Regions from separate parts of the Pseudomonas sp. GW823-FHT04A03 genome, predicted to be linked through region 2. Evidence: predicted binding sites of a transcription regulator. Region 2 holds the regulator's gene; the other holds the start of a gene.
What was found. The regulator sigma-54, encoded in region 2, starts transcription at its own class of promoters, with help from an activator protein. The targets are predictions, from matches to a motif close to ANTGGCATNNANNTTGCTNT.
Positions count from the first base shown of each region.

Region 1 (7,593 bases), on a different contig from region 2:
TGGCCGATCATCTCGAAACTCGGCTTGAGCTTGCCCAGACCTTCGAGGGTTGACTCGGCGCGAATGAACTCATCGTGATCGAGCAGGATGATGCCGTTCTGGTCCTGCACCGGCACCAGCGACTTGCTGAACGAGCCGTCGGCCCGGGCGCGAGCGGCTTTCTGCTGCGAGTGCAGCGCGTAGGCATCGACGTCCTGACGGCTGAAACCTTCAAGGGTGGCGATCAGGTCGGCGCCGACGCCTTGTGGTGTGAAGTGGCTGTGCAAATTGGTCTGCGGATCCAGCGCCCAGGCGCCGCCGTCGCTGCCCATCGGTACGCGGGACATGGATTCGACGCCACCAACCACCACCAGGTCTTCGAAACCGGAGCGCACTTTCATCGCCCCCAGGTTCACCGCTTCCAGCCCCGAGGCGCAGAAGCGGTTGATCTGCACGCCCGCGACGCTGACGTCCCAATCGGCCACCTGCACAGCGGTCTTGGCGATGTCCGAGCCCTGATCGCCAATCGGCGTGACGCAACCGAGCACCACGTCATCGACCTGGCTGGTGTCCAGCGCCGTACGTGCCTGCAAAGCGGTCAGCAGCCCTGCCACCAGGTTCACCGGTTTGACGCTGTGCAGCGATCCGTCGGCCTTGCCCTTGCCGCGGGGCGTGCGTAACGCGTCGAAAATCAAAGCTTGGGTCATGACGTCCTCGAACCTGTGCGGTGAGTGAAATTCGTGTTGTCACTGTTGTCTTCGCGGGCCACGGATTCAATGACCACAGCGCTCAATGACGTTGACGCGCACGCTCAGACGGACGGTCATCCGTGGCTTGATTAACCGGTTCAGGTGCGCGAGCTGTCTAGCAAACGGGCGGCAAAGAAGCTGGCAATGGGCCTCATGCCTTTTTAATCGCGACAGGTAGCAAATACATACGAAATGGATCTAAGCGAAGCGTGACGCGGGCCCTAAGGTGAAGATGTACGTCGTTGTCGTCGGGTTTTGCCGAGACAGGCGTTCGCTACAGGAAGTGCAGCGCTTGCCGTCATGGATATGCAGGCAGGTATCAGGAAATAACAAAAAAGGCGGTCAAGCCATGTTCAAACAACCGAAAGTACGGCAAGCAGGGCTCATTCTTTTCGCCACGACGCTGTTGTTGATTCTGCCGAACCTGACCAAGGTCATTGGCTGATTCAAGCGGCAGGTATTGTTTATCGCCACTGAAAATGTGACTGGCCCGCTACCCGGGCCAGCGTGGCTGTGCCAACCTTTGCGCACTTCCACGACACGGACGGCGATCACTTGAAAACGCTCATTCTGTTCGGGGCCATGCTGCTGAGCATGCCCCTGTCTGCCGCGCAGCTGAATCTGGAGCTGGGCGCGAACAGCCGCACCTGGCAGACCGAGGAGTTGCTCAAGCATCCTCAGGTACAAACCCTCACGGTCAAGAATGATGTGTCCTACAAGAAGGACATGACTTATCGCGCCGTACCGATGGCCGCGCTGCTGACCGGCATCAAACCCGAAGATCACCTGCAAGCCGTAGCGCTGGATGGTTTTGCCGCAGAGCTGTCCGCCGCGCCTCTACTGAACAACAAGGGTTCACGCTCCTGGCTGGCTATCGAAGATCCGGCGCAGCCCTGGCCGCCGCTGTCGGAAGGCAAGCACAGCGCCGGGCCGTTCTATCTGGTGTGGACCGATCCGCAGGCCGGCAATATCAGCCCGGAACAATGGCCGTTCGAAGTGGCGAGCATCAAGCGCATGGCGCTGGTGGCCGAGCGCTTCCCTGCGCTGCTGCCGGATCCTGCGTTGAAGGCCGATGACCCGGTGAATCAGGGTTTTGCGCTGTTCCAAAAGAACTGTCTGGCCTGCCACCGCCTGAATGGCGCGGGCGATGCGCAGTTCGGGCCGGACCTGAACATTCCATACAACCCGACCGAGTACTTCGGCGCGGACTTCCTCAAGCGCTACATCCGCGATCCGCAGAGCCTGCGCCAGTGGCCGCAGGCGAAGATGCCGGGGTTTACCGCCGAGGTGTTGCCGGATGCGGATCTGCAGAAACTGATCGGGTATTTGCAGCACATGGCCGGGCGCAAGGTCGCGCCCGCCAAGTAAACCGACAACTTCGTTTACTGCTGCTGCACCGAGATGATTGGCGCTGGTGTCGGCGACACCAGCACTTTCGCGTGCATCTGCTCTGAACCGCCGCCCCGGCGCATGCCGCGCACCGGGCAGGCGTCGAGGTAGTCCAGACCCACCGCCAGTTTCAAATGCCGCTCGGGCCGGGCCAGCTCATTGGTCACGTCAAAGCTGTACCAGGCGTCATCGATCCAGGCTTCGGCCCAGGCGTGACTGGCCAGATGTTCGCAATCCTCGCTGTACAGATAACCCGACACATAGCGTGACGGCACCCCGAGGCTGCGCGCGCAGGCCAGAAACGCGTGAGCGTGATCCTGGCAAACACCCGCCCGCCCGGCAAACGCCTCGGCGGCGCTGGTGTCGACTTCGGTGGCGCCCGGTTTGTAAGTCATGTGCTGGTTAAGCCCATGCATCAGGTCGATCAGTGCATTGCGGTCGCGGCGCTGTTTGCAGGACTTCTCGGCAAACGCTCGCAGCGCCTCGTCAGCTTCGGTGAGCCGGGTGAAACGCAGGAACGGCAACGCCGACTGACTCTCGTGCTCCGCCTCGCGCAACTCGTCGATATCCACCTGCCCCCGGGCGCCGATTATGATCGCTTCATGGGGCTCGTCCATGGTCAGCACATGCAGGATGTTGCCGAACGGATCAAGCTGGGCGCGCACCGGGCGCGGCAGGTCGAGCTGCCAGCTCAGCACATGCTGACGCTCGCTGTCATGGGGCGTCAGGCGCAGGTACTGGATGCTCGCGCGCACCTGATCTTCGTAGTGATAGGTGGTCTCGTGGCTGATGGAAAGTCTCATGCGGCCTCCAGGTAGGAACTGTGAATGGCGTTGCCCAGCTGGCGCACCAGCGGGATGAATTCGGTAAGCCAGGCGTGCAGCCCTTCCTCGAGAATTTCTTGAATGCCGGTGTAGCGCAGGCGCGCGTCCATTTCCGCCGCCAGTCGTTGTGCAGGGCGACCGTTGGCCCCCGGCAGTTGCGCGAGAATCTGGTCAATCTCTTCGGTGCAGGCCCGCAGCGAACGCGGCACGTCGGCGCGCAATAGCAGCAGCTCGGCCACATGCCGGGCGCCGGGCGCATCGCGATAGATCTCGGTGTAGGCCTCGAACGATGACAGCGCCCGCAACAGCGCACTCCACTGATAATAGGCGTGAGCGGTGCCGTCGCTGACTGCTTCGGCCTGATCGCCGGCCATCTCGTAACGGGCATCAAGCAGGCGCAAGGTGTTGTCCGCCCGCTCGATGAACGTACCCAGTCGAATGAAACGAAACGCGTCGTTGCGCATGATGGTGCCGTAGGACGCGCCCCGGAATAGGTGCGAACGTTCCTTGATCCACTCGCAGAAGCGGCTCATGCCGTAGCGGCTAAGACCCTGATTGGCGATCCCGCGAATCTCCAGCCAGGTGGCGTTGATGTTCTCCCACATGTCGGCAGTGATTCGCCCGCGCACCGCATGAGCGCTGGCCCGCGCCGCGCCGAGGCAGCTGTAGATGCTTGCCGGGTTGGCCGCGTCGAGGGCGAAGAAATGCAGCAGTCGCTCGGCATGCAGCTCGCCGTGACGTTCCAGGTAATCGTCCAGCGTGCCGGTGATCAGCAGCGGCATCGCCAGTTCGTGCAGACCGTCGCCACGGCCGTCCTGCGGCATCAGCGACAGCGAATAGCTGACATCGAGCATCCGTGCGAGGTTTTCCGCCCGCTCCAGGTAACGCGACATCCAGTACAGATCCGAGGCAGTTCTACTTAACATGGCAGGCTTCCTTCAATCCTCGACCACCCAGGTGTCCTTGGTTCCGCCGCCCTGGGATGAATTCACCACCAGAGAGCCTTCACGCAGGGCGACACGGGTCAAACCGCCGGGCACGACCCGGGTTTCGCGGCCGGACAATACGAACGGGCGCAGGTCGATATGGCGCGGCGCAATGCCGTTTTCGACAAAGGTCGGACAGGTCGACAGCGACAGCGTCGGTTGCGCGATGTACGCGTGGGGCTTGGCCTTGATCCGCTCGCGGAACGCATCGATTTCCGCGGTTGTCGCCGCCGGCCCCACAAGCATTCCGTAACCGCCGGAGCCCTGGGTTTCCTTGACCACCAGATCCGGAAGATTGGCCAGTACATGGGAAAGTTCAGACGGATTGCGGCATTGCCAGGTCGGCACGTTCTTCAGGATCGGCTCTTCGTCGAGGTAGAAACGGATCATCTCGGTGACGAATGGATACACCGATTTGTCGTCCGCCACGCCGGTGCCGATCGCATTGGCCAGCACCACGTTGCCGGAGCGATACGACGACAGCAGCCCCGGCACGCCGAGCATCGAATCCGGGCGGAAGGCCAGCGGATCGAGGAACGCGTCGTCGAGCCGGCGGTAGATCACGTCCACCGCTTTCGGGCCGTCAGTGGTGCGCATGAAGACTTTGTCGTCACGCACAAACAGATCCGCGCCTTCAACCAGTTCCACGCCCATTTCCCGGGCGAGAAACGCATGCTCGAAAAACGCGCTGTTGAACCGTCCCGGTGTCAGCACCACCACACTTGGGTCGTCGATGGGGCTAGAGCTTTTCAGGGTGTCGAGCAACAGGTTCGGGTAATGGTCGATCGGGGCGATTCGCTGGGCCGCGAACAGTTCGGGGAACAGGCGCATCATCATCTTGCGATCTTCGAGCATGTAGCTCACGCCGCTCGGCGTGCGCAGGTTGTCCTCGAGCACGTAATACGTGCCGTCGCCGTCGCGCACCAGATCGACGCCGGAGATGTGCGAATAGATATCGCGGTGCAGATCCAGCCCCTGCATCGCCAACTGGTATTGCTCGTTGGCCAGCACCTGTTCGGCGGGAATGATCCCGGCCTTGATGATGCGCTGCTCGTGGTAAAGGTCGGCGAGGAACATGTTCAACGCCTTGACCCGCTGGATGCAGCCGCGCTCGACGATCCGCCACTCGCTGGCGGGAATGCTGCGCGGAATGGTGTCGAAGGGAATCAGGCGTTCTGTCCCTTGCTCGTCCCCGTAGAGCGTGAAAGTGATCCCGGCACGATGGAACAGCAGATCGGCCTCGCGTCGCCGCTGGGCCAGCAGTTCGTCAGGCGTTTCGGCCAGCCAGCGGGCAAACTCCCGGTAATGCGGGCGGACCTGGCCGCCGGCATCGTACATTTCATCAAAATAGGTGCGGATCATGCCGTACTCCTTGTCACCCCGGACATACAGGCCTTCGCAAGGCCCGTGCCATCGGCATAAACGCTTTGATTTCAATCGGTTGGATATTCACGCCACATGCACCGCACCATTCCTGTGCGGCAAATGCCCCAACCTGATCGCCCCCGCTTCATTGCGACGCAGTCCCGTCGCCTATCACCAGCATAGTCAGAGTTGATTTCACTGCCCGCCGGCGGCTGCGGATAATCCGCGCATCCGCTGCAAAAACGTCGCTGACGAAGTACGCAGCTCCACTGATCCGGCTTGCCTCGGCAGCCCTCCCGGCCGTAACCCTGACCGGTTTCCTCTCCTTCCGGTCTTCCCTTTCAGCCACCTTTTCAGGTGGCTTTTTTTTGCGCCGGTTTCTTGTTTCAGGGTTTTGCCATGGGGCGTTCAGGGGGGCAGAAACGACAACGGCCGACCCGAAGGTCAGCCGTAGCTCGACATGTTGCGAGAGTGATCAGTTCAAACGGTGCCGGTTGCGGATCTCCTGTTTCACGCCCCAGCCTTCGATGATGCCGCCCAAGGGCTCGACCACCGCCGAAAAGCCCTGCTCGAAATCGCCAATGTCGTCGTAGGTTGCGTACATCACCTTGCTCAATTCCAGAGACCAGGCGCCGTCGTCGCGCGCACTGACCTGGGCATTGATGGATTCACCGCGAAATTTGCCTGCCGCCCTGCGCGCCCGCTCCTCGTCCGGGAAAATGGCGTAGAACTCGATGGGATGGAATCGGGAAAAATCGAAACCGCCTTCTTTCATGCGGCGCAGCACGCTGCTGCTGATGTCTTCTTGATAGGCTGTGCTCATGAATCGTCCCCCTCGCATAGATGGATAGACTTTCCGTATTCCCTGCACTGGCCCAAAGGGCCCGGGTGCTTACGGCAACCGCGTTGCCGGCGGGAAACAAGCATGTAGCTGACAAGACCAGACCTTAGCGATCCGTTCGCTGATCTCGCTTGCAGAGTAGCCCCAAGATAGAGCCGCTGCCAAGGTCTGGTAAGCAATGTAAAGGAAGATTCAGATTGGGGTGATGCTGCGGATTTCGATGCTGTTCTGGGTTTTCAGGCTTTTCACGCCGGCATCGGCGGTGCGCCCTTCCAGATCGTTCAGGTCAAGCTCGGCGGCGACTGGCAAGAGTCGTTCCTTGATGAGGCGTGCTGCCCGCTCATGGCTGGGGCATTCCTCGCACTCGAAGACTTCGTCGATCGTTTCACCATGATCGTCCACGAAAGTGACTTTCCACTTTGACATCGGAGCCTCCTCGATCAAACCCGCAAATGGGCTTACACCTATCTCGACTTTTGTCAGGATTGATCGTTCAAAAGGTTTACACCGATGCAACATGAAAAAAGCCGAGGCCGGTGTGTTTTCGCACACCGGCCTCGGCTTTTTCTTACCCGCGAACAATCAGTCGTTGCTTGGCTTGTTCACCGCTTGCAGCACGTATTGCGGCAAGGCGAAAGCACCGATGTGGATTTCCGGGTTGTAGTAGCGGGTGACGATGCCGCTGCCGATGAAGCGCTGTTGCAGCACCTCGCGGCTCAGCTTGCGGTAGGCCGGGTTGGTCGAGCCCCAGGCGAAGGTCATCGAACCGCCGATGTAGGTCGGCACGGCCGCCTGATAGAAGTGCCAGTCCGGGAACAAGCTGCGCAGGCGGCCGGCGGTGGTTTTCACTTCTTCGATCTGCATGAACGGCGTGCCGTTCTGGGTCACGAGGATGCCGCCCTCGTTCAGGCAGCGGTGGCAGGCCTGGTAGAAGTTTTCCGAGAACAGCACTTCGCCCGGGCCGATCGGGTCGGTGGAGTCGGAAATGATCACGTCGAACTTTTCGGTGGTAGTGGCGACGAAACGCATGCCGTCGTCGATTACCAGGTTCAGGCGTGGATCGTCGTAGGCGCCCTTGGAGTGGTTTGGCAGGAATTCCTTGCACATGTCGACCACGGTGCCGTCGATCTCGACCATGGTGATGTGCTCGACGCTGGCGTGTTTGGTCACTTCGCGCAGCATGCCGCCGTCGCCGCCGCCGATGATCAGCACGCGCTTGGCGGTGCCGTGGGCAAGGATCGGCACGTGGGTGAGCATTTCGTGGTAGATGAATTCATCGGCTTCGGTGGTCTGGATCACGCCGTCCAGCGCCATCACCCGGCCCATGCGCGGGTTCTGGAAAATCACCAGGTGCTGGTGCTCGGTGCGCACTTCGTGCAGCAGTTTTTCCATGCGAAAACGCTGGCCGTAGCCTTCGTAGAGGGTTTCCAGGTATTCGCTGGTCTTGGTGACGGTCATGG
Region 1 covers NZ_JBXAIV010000016.1:10,881-18,473, forward strand. The annotation lists gene AC1Q9F_RS26880 (acetyl-CoA C-acetyltransferase) at 1-686, opposite strand, end outside; gene AC1Q9F_RS26885 (c-type cytochrome) at 1,311-2,096, shown strand; gene AC1Q9F_RS26890 (transglutaminase family protein) at 2,111-2,920, opposite strand; gene AC1Q9F_RS26895 (alpha-E domain-containing protein) at 2,917-3,867, opposite strand; gene AC1Q9F_RS26900 (circularly permuted type 2 ATP-grasp protein) at 3,880-5,289, opposite strand; gene AC1Q9F_RS26905 (ribonuclease E inhibitor RraB) at 5,768-6,115, opposite strand; gene AC1Q9F_RS26910 (hypothetical protein) at 6,326-6,559, opposite strand; gene speE (polyamine aminopropyltransferase) at 6,716-7,591, opposite strand.
Region 1: AC1Q9F_RS26900 (circularly permuted type 2 ATP-grasp protein) is a predicted target of sigma-54. The motif match lies at 5,323-5,342, and genes of this name have one in related genera.

Region 2 (7,593 bases):
ATTGTCCCGGGCATTGCAGGGCGGCGCGATCTGCGCCCTCGGCACCGCACTGGGAGCCGTTCCGGTGCTGGTGATTCGCAATATGCCCCAGGCGTTGGGCGATACGCTGCTGGGTTTTGGCGCCGGTGTGATGCTGGCAGCAACTGCGTTTTCGCTGATCGTGCCGGGAATTGCCGCCGCCGAAAGTCTGGGCCTGAGCCCATGGGGCGCCAGCGGCCTGATCTGCTTCGGCATCATGCTCGGAGCTTTCGGCCTGTATCTGGTTGATCGCCGGGTGTCGGGCGCTTCGCCGGAAATGCTCATCGGTACCGTCAAGCATCCGGTCATTCCGCCGCGGATCTGGTTGTTCGTGTTCGCCATCATTGCCCATAACATCCCGGAAGGCATGGCGGTCGGAGTATCGGCCGGCGGTGGTATGCCGGACGCAGACAGCCTGGCAATGGGCATTGCCTTGCAGGATGTGCCGGAAGGGCTGGTGATTGCACTGGTACTGGCCGGTGCCGGGATGTCGCGGGTCAAGGCGTTTTTGATTGGTGCAGCGTCAGGTCTGGTCGAACCGGTGTTCGCGCTGCTCTGCGCGTGGCTGGTCAGTCTTGCCGAGTTGTTGCTGCCTTTGGGATTGGCGTTGGCGGCGGGTGCCATGTTGCTGGTGGTGACTCATGAGGTCATCCCGGAATCGCGACGCAATGGTCACGAGAAGCTGGCAAGCCTGGGGTTGTTGATCGGCTTCTGTCTGATGATGGTGATGGATACTGCGTTGGGATGAACCGGGAGGAGGGAGCTGACTCCCTCGCCTCAAACGTTTTCAACCACCTTCGTCGAAGTAGTTGTTGATCAGTGTCACCAGCGCGTCCATGGCTTCCTGTTCCTGGTGGCCATCGGTACTCAGGTGGATTTTGGTGCCCTTGCCCGCAGCGAGCATCATCATTGCCATGATGCTTTTACCGTCAACCGTGGTTTCCGGGGTGCGGCCCACTCTGATCGTGCAATCGGGAAACTGGCCCGCCACTCCGACGAACTTTGCCGATGCGCGGGCGTGCAGGCCCAGCTTGTTGATGATTTCGATTTCACGAGCAGGCATCGCGGTGTGAATCCTTTAGCTGAGGTCGCGGTGGCGGACCTGGACGTTTTTCAGGGTTTTTTGCAAGGCCTGACCCAGGCGTTCGGTCAGGTAGACAGAACGGTGATGTCCGCCGGTACAGCCAATGGCAATGGTCACGTAGGCACGATTGCTGGCAGCAAAGCGCGGCAGCCATTTGAACAGATAGGCATAGATGTCCTGGAACATCTCTTCGACTTCCGGCTGCGCTGCCAGGTATTCGGCCACAGGCTCATCGAGCCCGGATTGCGCACGTAACTCCGGTTTCCAGTACGGATTGGGCAGGCAGCGTACATCGAACACCAGATCCGCATCCACCGGCATGCCGCGTTTGAAACCGAACGACTCCACCAGAAACGCGGTGCCCGGCTCCGGCTGGTTCAGCAGTCGCAGCTTGATGGTATCGCGCAGTTGGTAGAGGTTCAGATTGGTGGTGTTGACCTTCAGGTCGGCCAGGTCGGCGATCGGGCCCAGCAGGGCGGTTTCGTCGTTGATGGCTTCGGCCAGCGAGCGGTTGGCATTGCTGAGCGGGTGACGACGACGGGTTTCCGAAAAACGTTTGAGCAACGTTTCGTCATCGGCGTCCAGGTACAGGACATCGCACTGGATATGCCGGCTGCGGACTTCCTCAAGCAGCTCGGGAAACCGCGACAGGTGGCTCGGCAGGTTGCGCGCATCGATCGAGACGGCAACCAGCGGCTGGAGCATTTCGGTGTGGACCAGCGCGCGCTCGGCGAGATCTGGCAGCAAACCGGCCGGCAGGTTGTCAATGCAGTAGTAGCCGTTGTCCTCAAGGACATCCAGGGCGGTACTTTTACCCGAGCCGGAACGGCCACTGACAATGATCAAGCGCATGGTTACGGCCTGTTCTGTTCTTCCAGTACAACCTGGTACAACGCTTCGTTGCTTGGCGCGCTGCGCAGTCTGTCGCGCACGTCTTTGCGGTCGAGCATGCTGGCGATCTGGCGTAACAGTTCCAGGTGCGCGTCGGTGGCGGCTTCCGGCACCAGAAGGACGAACAGCAGGTCCACAGGCGCGCCGTCGATAGCGTCGAAATCGATAGGAGCGTCAAGGTGCATCAGCGCACTGATTGGCGCTTCGCAACCCTTGAGGCGGCAGTGAGGAATGGCGATGCCGTTGCCAAAACCGGTGGAACCCAGTTTTTCACGAGCAATCAATGCCTCGAAGACATCTTGCATCTCCAGATCCGGGACTTCCCGGGCGATCAGGTTGGCAATTTGTTCGAGGGCTTTCTTTTTACTGCCGCCCGGCACGTTCACCAGGGAACGGCCGGGGGTCAGGATACTTTCAAGTCGGATCATGGGGGTGGGGGTTATCGACCGGTAGCGCCCTGGAGCAGGCTCTGGGTCTTTTCCTTATGCTTTTTGAGTTGTTTATCAAGCTTGTCGGTCAGCGCGTCGATCGCAGCGTACATATCGGTATGTTCCGCGTTTGCGACGACCTCGTTGCCGGGAATATGCAGCGTGGCTTCGATTTTCTGCTTCAGCTTTTCGACGCACATCGTGACTTGCACGTTGGTGATCTTGTCGAAATGTCCCTCAAGCCTCTTGAGCTTTTGCTCAACGTATTCACGGAGAGGTTGGGTAACTTCCAGTTGGTGTCCACTGATGTTGACTTGCATACAGCTTCTCCTTCGTTGCCAGTGCATAAAGCGGCAGGCCGAAGAGCCTGCCACTGGAACGCTGTAACGTGGCTTACATCAACCGCTTGCGTTCGCTCGAAGGCGCGATCCCGAGGGATTCGCGGTACTTGGCGACGGTGCGGCGAGCCACCTGAATGCCTTGTGCCTCCAGTAAACCAGCGATCTTGCTGTCACTCAACGGCTTTTTCTGATTTTCCGCGGCAACCAGTTTCTTGATGATCGCGCGGATCGCCGTGGACGAGCATTCACCGCCTTCGGAGGTGCTCACATGGCTGGAGAAAAAGTATTTCAGTTCATATATGCCCCGTGGGGTATGCATGAATTTCTGCGTGGTCACCCGGGAAATCGTCGACTCGTGCATGCCTACTGCTTCAGCGATGTCATGCAGCACCAGCGGCTTCATGGCTTCGTCGCCGTATTCCAGAAAGCCGCGCTGGTGCTCGACGATCTGGGTGGCCACTTTCATCAGGGTTTCGTTGCGGCTCTGCAGGCTCTTGATGAACCAGCGGGCTTCCTGCAACTGATTGCGCATGAAGGTGTTGTCGGCGCTGGTGTCGGCGCGGCGCACGAAGCCTGCGTACTGGGCGTTGACCCGCAGGCGCGGCACCGACTCCTGGTTCAGCTCGACCAGCCAGCGTTCGTTGTCCTTGCGCACGATGACGTCAGGCACCACGTACTCGGCTTCGGTGGATTCGATCTGCGAGCCCGGGCGCGGGTTGAGGCTCTGCACCAGTTCGATGACCTGGCGCAGCTCGTCTTCCTTGAGTTTCATGCGCCGCATCAGCTGGCTGTAGTCGCGGCTGCCGAGCAAATCGATGTAATCGGTGACCAGACGCTTGGCCTCGGCCAGCCAAGGGGTCTTGGCCGACAGCTGGCGCAATTGCAGCAGCAGGCATTCGCCCAGATTGCGTGCGCCGATGCCGGCCGGTTCGAATTGCTGGATGCGGTGCAGGACGGCTTCGATCTCGTCCAGCTCGATGTCGAGTTCCGGATCGAAGGCGTCGAGGATTTCTTCGAGGGTTTCGTCGAGGTAACCCTGATTGTTGATGCAATCGATCAGGGTAACGGCGATCAGGCGATCGGTGTCGGACATCGGTGCCAGGTTCAACTGCCACAGCAGGTGGCTTTGCAGGCTCTCGCCGGCGGAGGTGCGGGTGGTGAAGTCCCACTCGTCATCGTCGCTGCTCGGCAGGCTGCTGGCGCTGGTCTGGTAGACGTCTTCCCAGGCGGTGTCGACGGGCAGTTCGTTGGGGATTCGCTCGTTCCATTCGCCGTCTTCGAGGTTGTCGACTGTCGGCGCGGTCTCCTGATAGGAGGGTTCCTGGATCTCGGTGTTGGGCTTCTGTTCGGCGTTGTCGGCCATGGGATCGGAGTTGTCGAAGTCGTCGCCGTCTTCCTGGCGTTCGAGCATCGGATTGGATTCCAGAGCCTCCTGGATTTCCTGTTGCAGATCCAGGGTCGACAATTGGAGCAGGCGGATGGCCTGTTGCAGCTGCGGTGTCATCGTCAGCTGCTGGCCCATTCTCAAGACTAGCGATGGTTTCATGGCAGGGGCTTAACACCTTATTCGCCGGCGCTATGCGCCATCCACTACAGGGCGCCGGAGCGCCAAACTTAAGCAAATTATATGCCTGAAACTGTCGTGTTTGCCTAGAGCGCTGTAACAATAAAAGCGTATAAAAAGGCGCTTCAACGTTACAGCACCCGGACGGCTGGTCGAATGCTGTCGCGCTTACAGGCGGAACTCGTGACCCAGATAGACTTCCTTCACCAGATCGTTGGCGAGGATGGTCGCGGAGTCGCCTTCGGCGATCAACTGGCCGTCGTTGACGATGTAAGCGGTTTCGCAGATATCCAGCGTCTCACGGACGTTGTGGTCGGTGATCAGTACACCAATGCCCTTGGCCTTGAGGTGATGGATGATCTGTTTGATGTCGCCGACCGAGATCGGGTCGACACCGGCGAACGGTTCGTCGAGCAGGATGAACTTCGGTGCCGTGGCCAGTGCGCGGGCGATCTCCACGCGGCGGCGCTCACCACCGGACAGGCTCATGCCGAGGTTGTCGCGGATATGGCTGATGTGGAATTCCTGCAGCAGGCTCTCCAGCTCCTTGCGACGACCGGCCTTGTCGAGTTCCTGACGGGTTTCGAGGATGGCCATGATGTTGTCGGCCACCGACAGTTTGCGGAAGATCGACGCTTCTTGCGGCAGATAGCCGATACCGGCCTTGGCGCGACCATGCATCGGCTGGTGGCTGACGTCCAGATCGTCGATCAGTACGCGACCCTGATCGGCCTGGACCAGGCCGACGATCATGTAGAAGCAGGTGGTCTTGCCGGCGCCGTTGGGGCCGAGCAGGCCGACGATCTGACCGCTGTCGATCGACAGGCTGACGTCGCGCACGACCTGGCGGCTTTTATAGGCCTTGGCCAGGTGCTGAGCTTTCAGAGTTGCCATTACTGGGTTTTCTCGTCGGTTTTCTTCTTCGGCTGGATCACCATGTCGATACGCGGACGCGCTTCGGTAACCTTGCTGCCAGTGGCTCGACCGGCGCTGGCCAGTTTCTTCACCGTGTCATAGACGATTTTTTCGCCTTGAGTGACGTTGTTGTCCTTGTCGATGACCTTGGCCTTGTCGATCAGCACAACGCGGTTCTGCTGCGCGTGGTACTGAATGGTCACGCCGTAGCCCTGGACAGGTTTGGCGTCGCCGGCAGTCTGCAACTGTTCGAAATAAGCGAGGTTGCCCACCGACGTCACGACGTCGATGTCGCCGTTCGGCGCACGGGTCATGGTCACGGTGTTGCCTTTGACGATCATCGAACCTTGGGTGATGATCACGTCACCTTTATAGGTGGCAACGCCATTCTTGTCGTCCAGCTGGGCATCGTCGGCCTGAATGCGGATTGGCTGCTCTTGATCGTTCGGCAGAGCCCAGGCGCTCACGCTTCCCAGTGCTGCGCCCAGACTGAGCAAAATAGGGAGGGTTTTAACGAGCCTCATACTGTCCTCTTACGTTCGATAGCAGGTGTATCCTGCTTTCCTTCAAATACGCTTTCATTCCTACGCCAGTCGATACACCGCCAGCGCCGTCGATTCTAACGGGTTGCTGGGTCTGCGCATATTGCTGCTGCGGAAACACCGTCATGCGAGTGGAGGTGATCAGGGTGTCGCGGTTCTTTTCGTCGGTGCGCTTGACGCGTACCGAGTCGATCAGCTCGACCTCGGTGCCACCGGAATTCACTTCGCCCCGCTCACTGGTCACGTGCCACGGGAAATCGGTGCCACGGAACATGTTCAGATCAGGCTTGGTGACCAGTGTAATGTCGGTCACCTTGACGTGCTCGGCCTTCTCGGACGTCATTTCGTACTGCACTTTGCCGTCTTCGAGGTACTGGATCGTGTGTGTATTGGTCGCATACCAGTCGATCGGGCTTTCTTCTGCCGAGACCGGCGGTTTGTCGAGGAAGCGTTCCGGGCTGATATTCCAGTAGCCCACCGCACCGAATATCGCTGCGATGCAACCGAACAGCAGGATGTTGCGAAACTTTTTGCTAAACATGGTTGGACTCACAGGTACGCGTTGTTGGCGGCGTCGAGGCTGCCTTGGGCGCGCAGGATCAGTTCGCAGAATTCGCGGGCGGCACCTTCGCCGCCACGGGCCTGGGTAACGCCGTGAGCGTGTTCGCGCACGAAGGCAGCGGCGTTGGCCACGGCCATGCCCAGCCCCACGCGGCGGATCACCGGCAGGTCGGGCAGATCGTCACCGAGATAGGCCACTTGTTCATAGCTTAGGCCCAGTTGCTCCAGAAGACCGTCGAGAACGACCAGTTTGTCTTCGCGCCCCTGAAACAGGTGCGGGATCCCCAGGTTCTTTGCCCGACGTTCGACCACCGGGGTCTTGCGACCGCTGATGATGGCGGTCTGTACGCCAGCGTTCATCAGCATCTTGATGCCCTGGCCATCGAGTGTATTGAAAGTCTTGAACTCGCTGCCGTCTTCAAGGAAGTACAGGCGCCCGTCGGTGAGGACGCCGTCGACGTCGAAAACCGCCAGTTTGATGGCTTTGCCGCGTTGCAGCAGATCGGTGCTCATTTACATCACTCCTGCGCGCAGCAGATCGGAGAGGTTGAAGGCGCCGATCGGGCGATCCTCCTCATCCACGACAACCAGCGCGTTGATTCGGTGGTCTTCCATGATTTTCAGGGCTTCGGCGGCGAGCATCTCGGCGCGGGCGGTCTTGCCGTGCACGGTCATCACCTGGTCGATGGTCGCGCTGTGGATATCAATGCTGCGATCCAGGGTGCGGCGCAGGTCGCCGTCGGTGAAGATCCCGGCCAGTTTGCCGTCGGCTTCAAGAATGACGGTCATGCCCAGACCCTTGCGAGTCATTTCCATCAATGCGTCCTTGAGCAGGGTGCCTCGCTGTACCTGCGGCAGCTCCTGACCGGCGTGCATGACATTTTCCACTTTCAGCAGCAGGCGTCGGCCCAGTGCGCCGCCCGGGTGGGAAAAGGCAAAGTCTTCGGCCGTGAAGCCGCGCGCTTCCAGCAGCGCCACGGCCAGCGCGTCGCCCATGACCAGAGCTGCGGTGGTCGAGGAGGTCGGCGCCAGGTTCAGCGGGCAGGCTTCGTGCTCGACGTGAACGTTGAGATTGACCTCGGCGGCCTTGGCCAGCGGCGATTGCGGGTTGCCGGTGACGCTGATCAGCTGGATGCCCAGGCGCTTGATCAGTGGCAGCAGGGTAACGATTTCGTTGGTGGAGCCGGAGTTCGAAAGGGCCAGAATCACGTCGTCACGGGTGATCATGCCCATGTCGCCGTGGCTGGCC
Region 2 covers NZ_JBXAIV010000002.1:632,393-639,985, reverse strand. The annotation lists gene AC1Q9F_RS08905 (ZIP family metal transporter) at 1-766, shown strand, start outside; gene AC1Q9F_RS08900 (HPr family phosphocarrier protein) at 806-1,081, opposite strand; gene rapZ (RNase adapter RapZ) at 1,097-1,954, opposite strand; gene ptsN (PTS IIA-like nitrogen regulatory protein PtsN) at 1,957-2,421, opposite strand; gene hpf (ribosome hibernation-promoting factor, HPF/YfiA family) at 2,433-2,741, opposite strand; gene AC1Q9F_RS08880 (RNA polymerase factor sigma-54) at 2,815-4,308, opposite strand; gene lptB (LPS export ABC transporter ATP-binding protein) at 4,495-5,220, opposite strand; gene lptA (lipopolysaccharide transport periplasmic protein LptA) at 5,220-5,765, opposite strand; gene lptC (LPS export ABC transporter periplasmic protein LptC) at 5,752-6,324, opposite strand; gene AC1Q9F_RS08860 (KdsC family phosphatase) at 6,333-6,857, opposite strand; gene AC1Q9F_RS08855 (KpsF/GutQ family sugar-phosphate isomerase) at 6,858-7,593, opposite strand, start outside.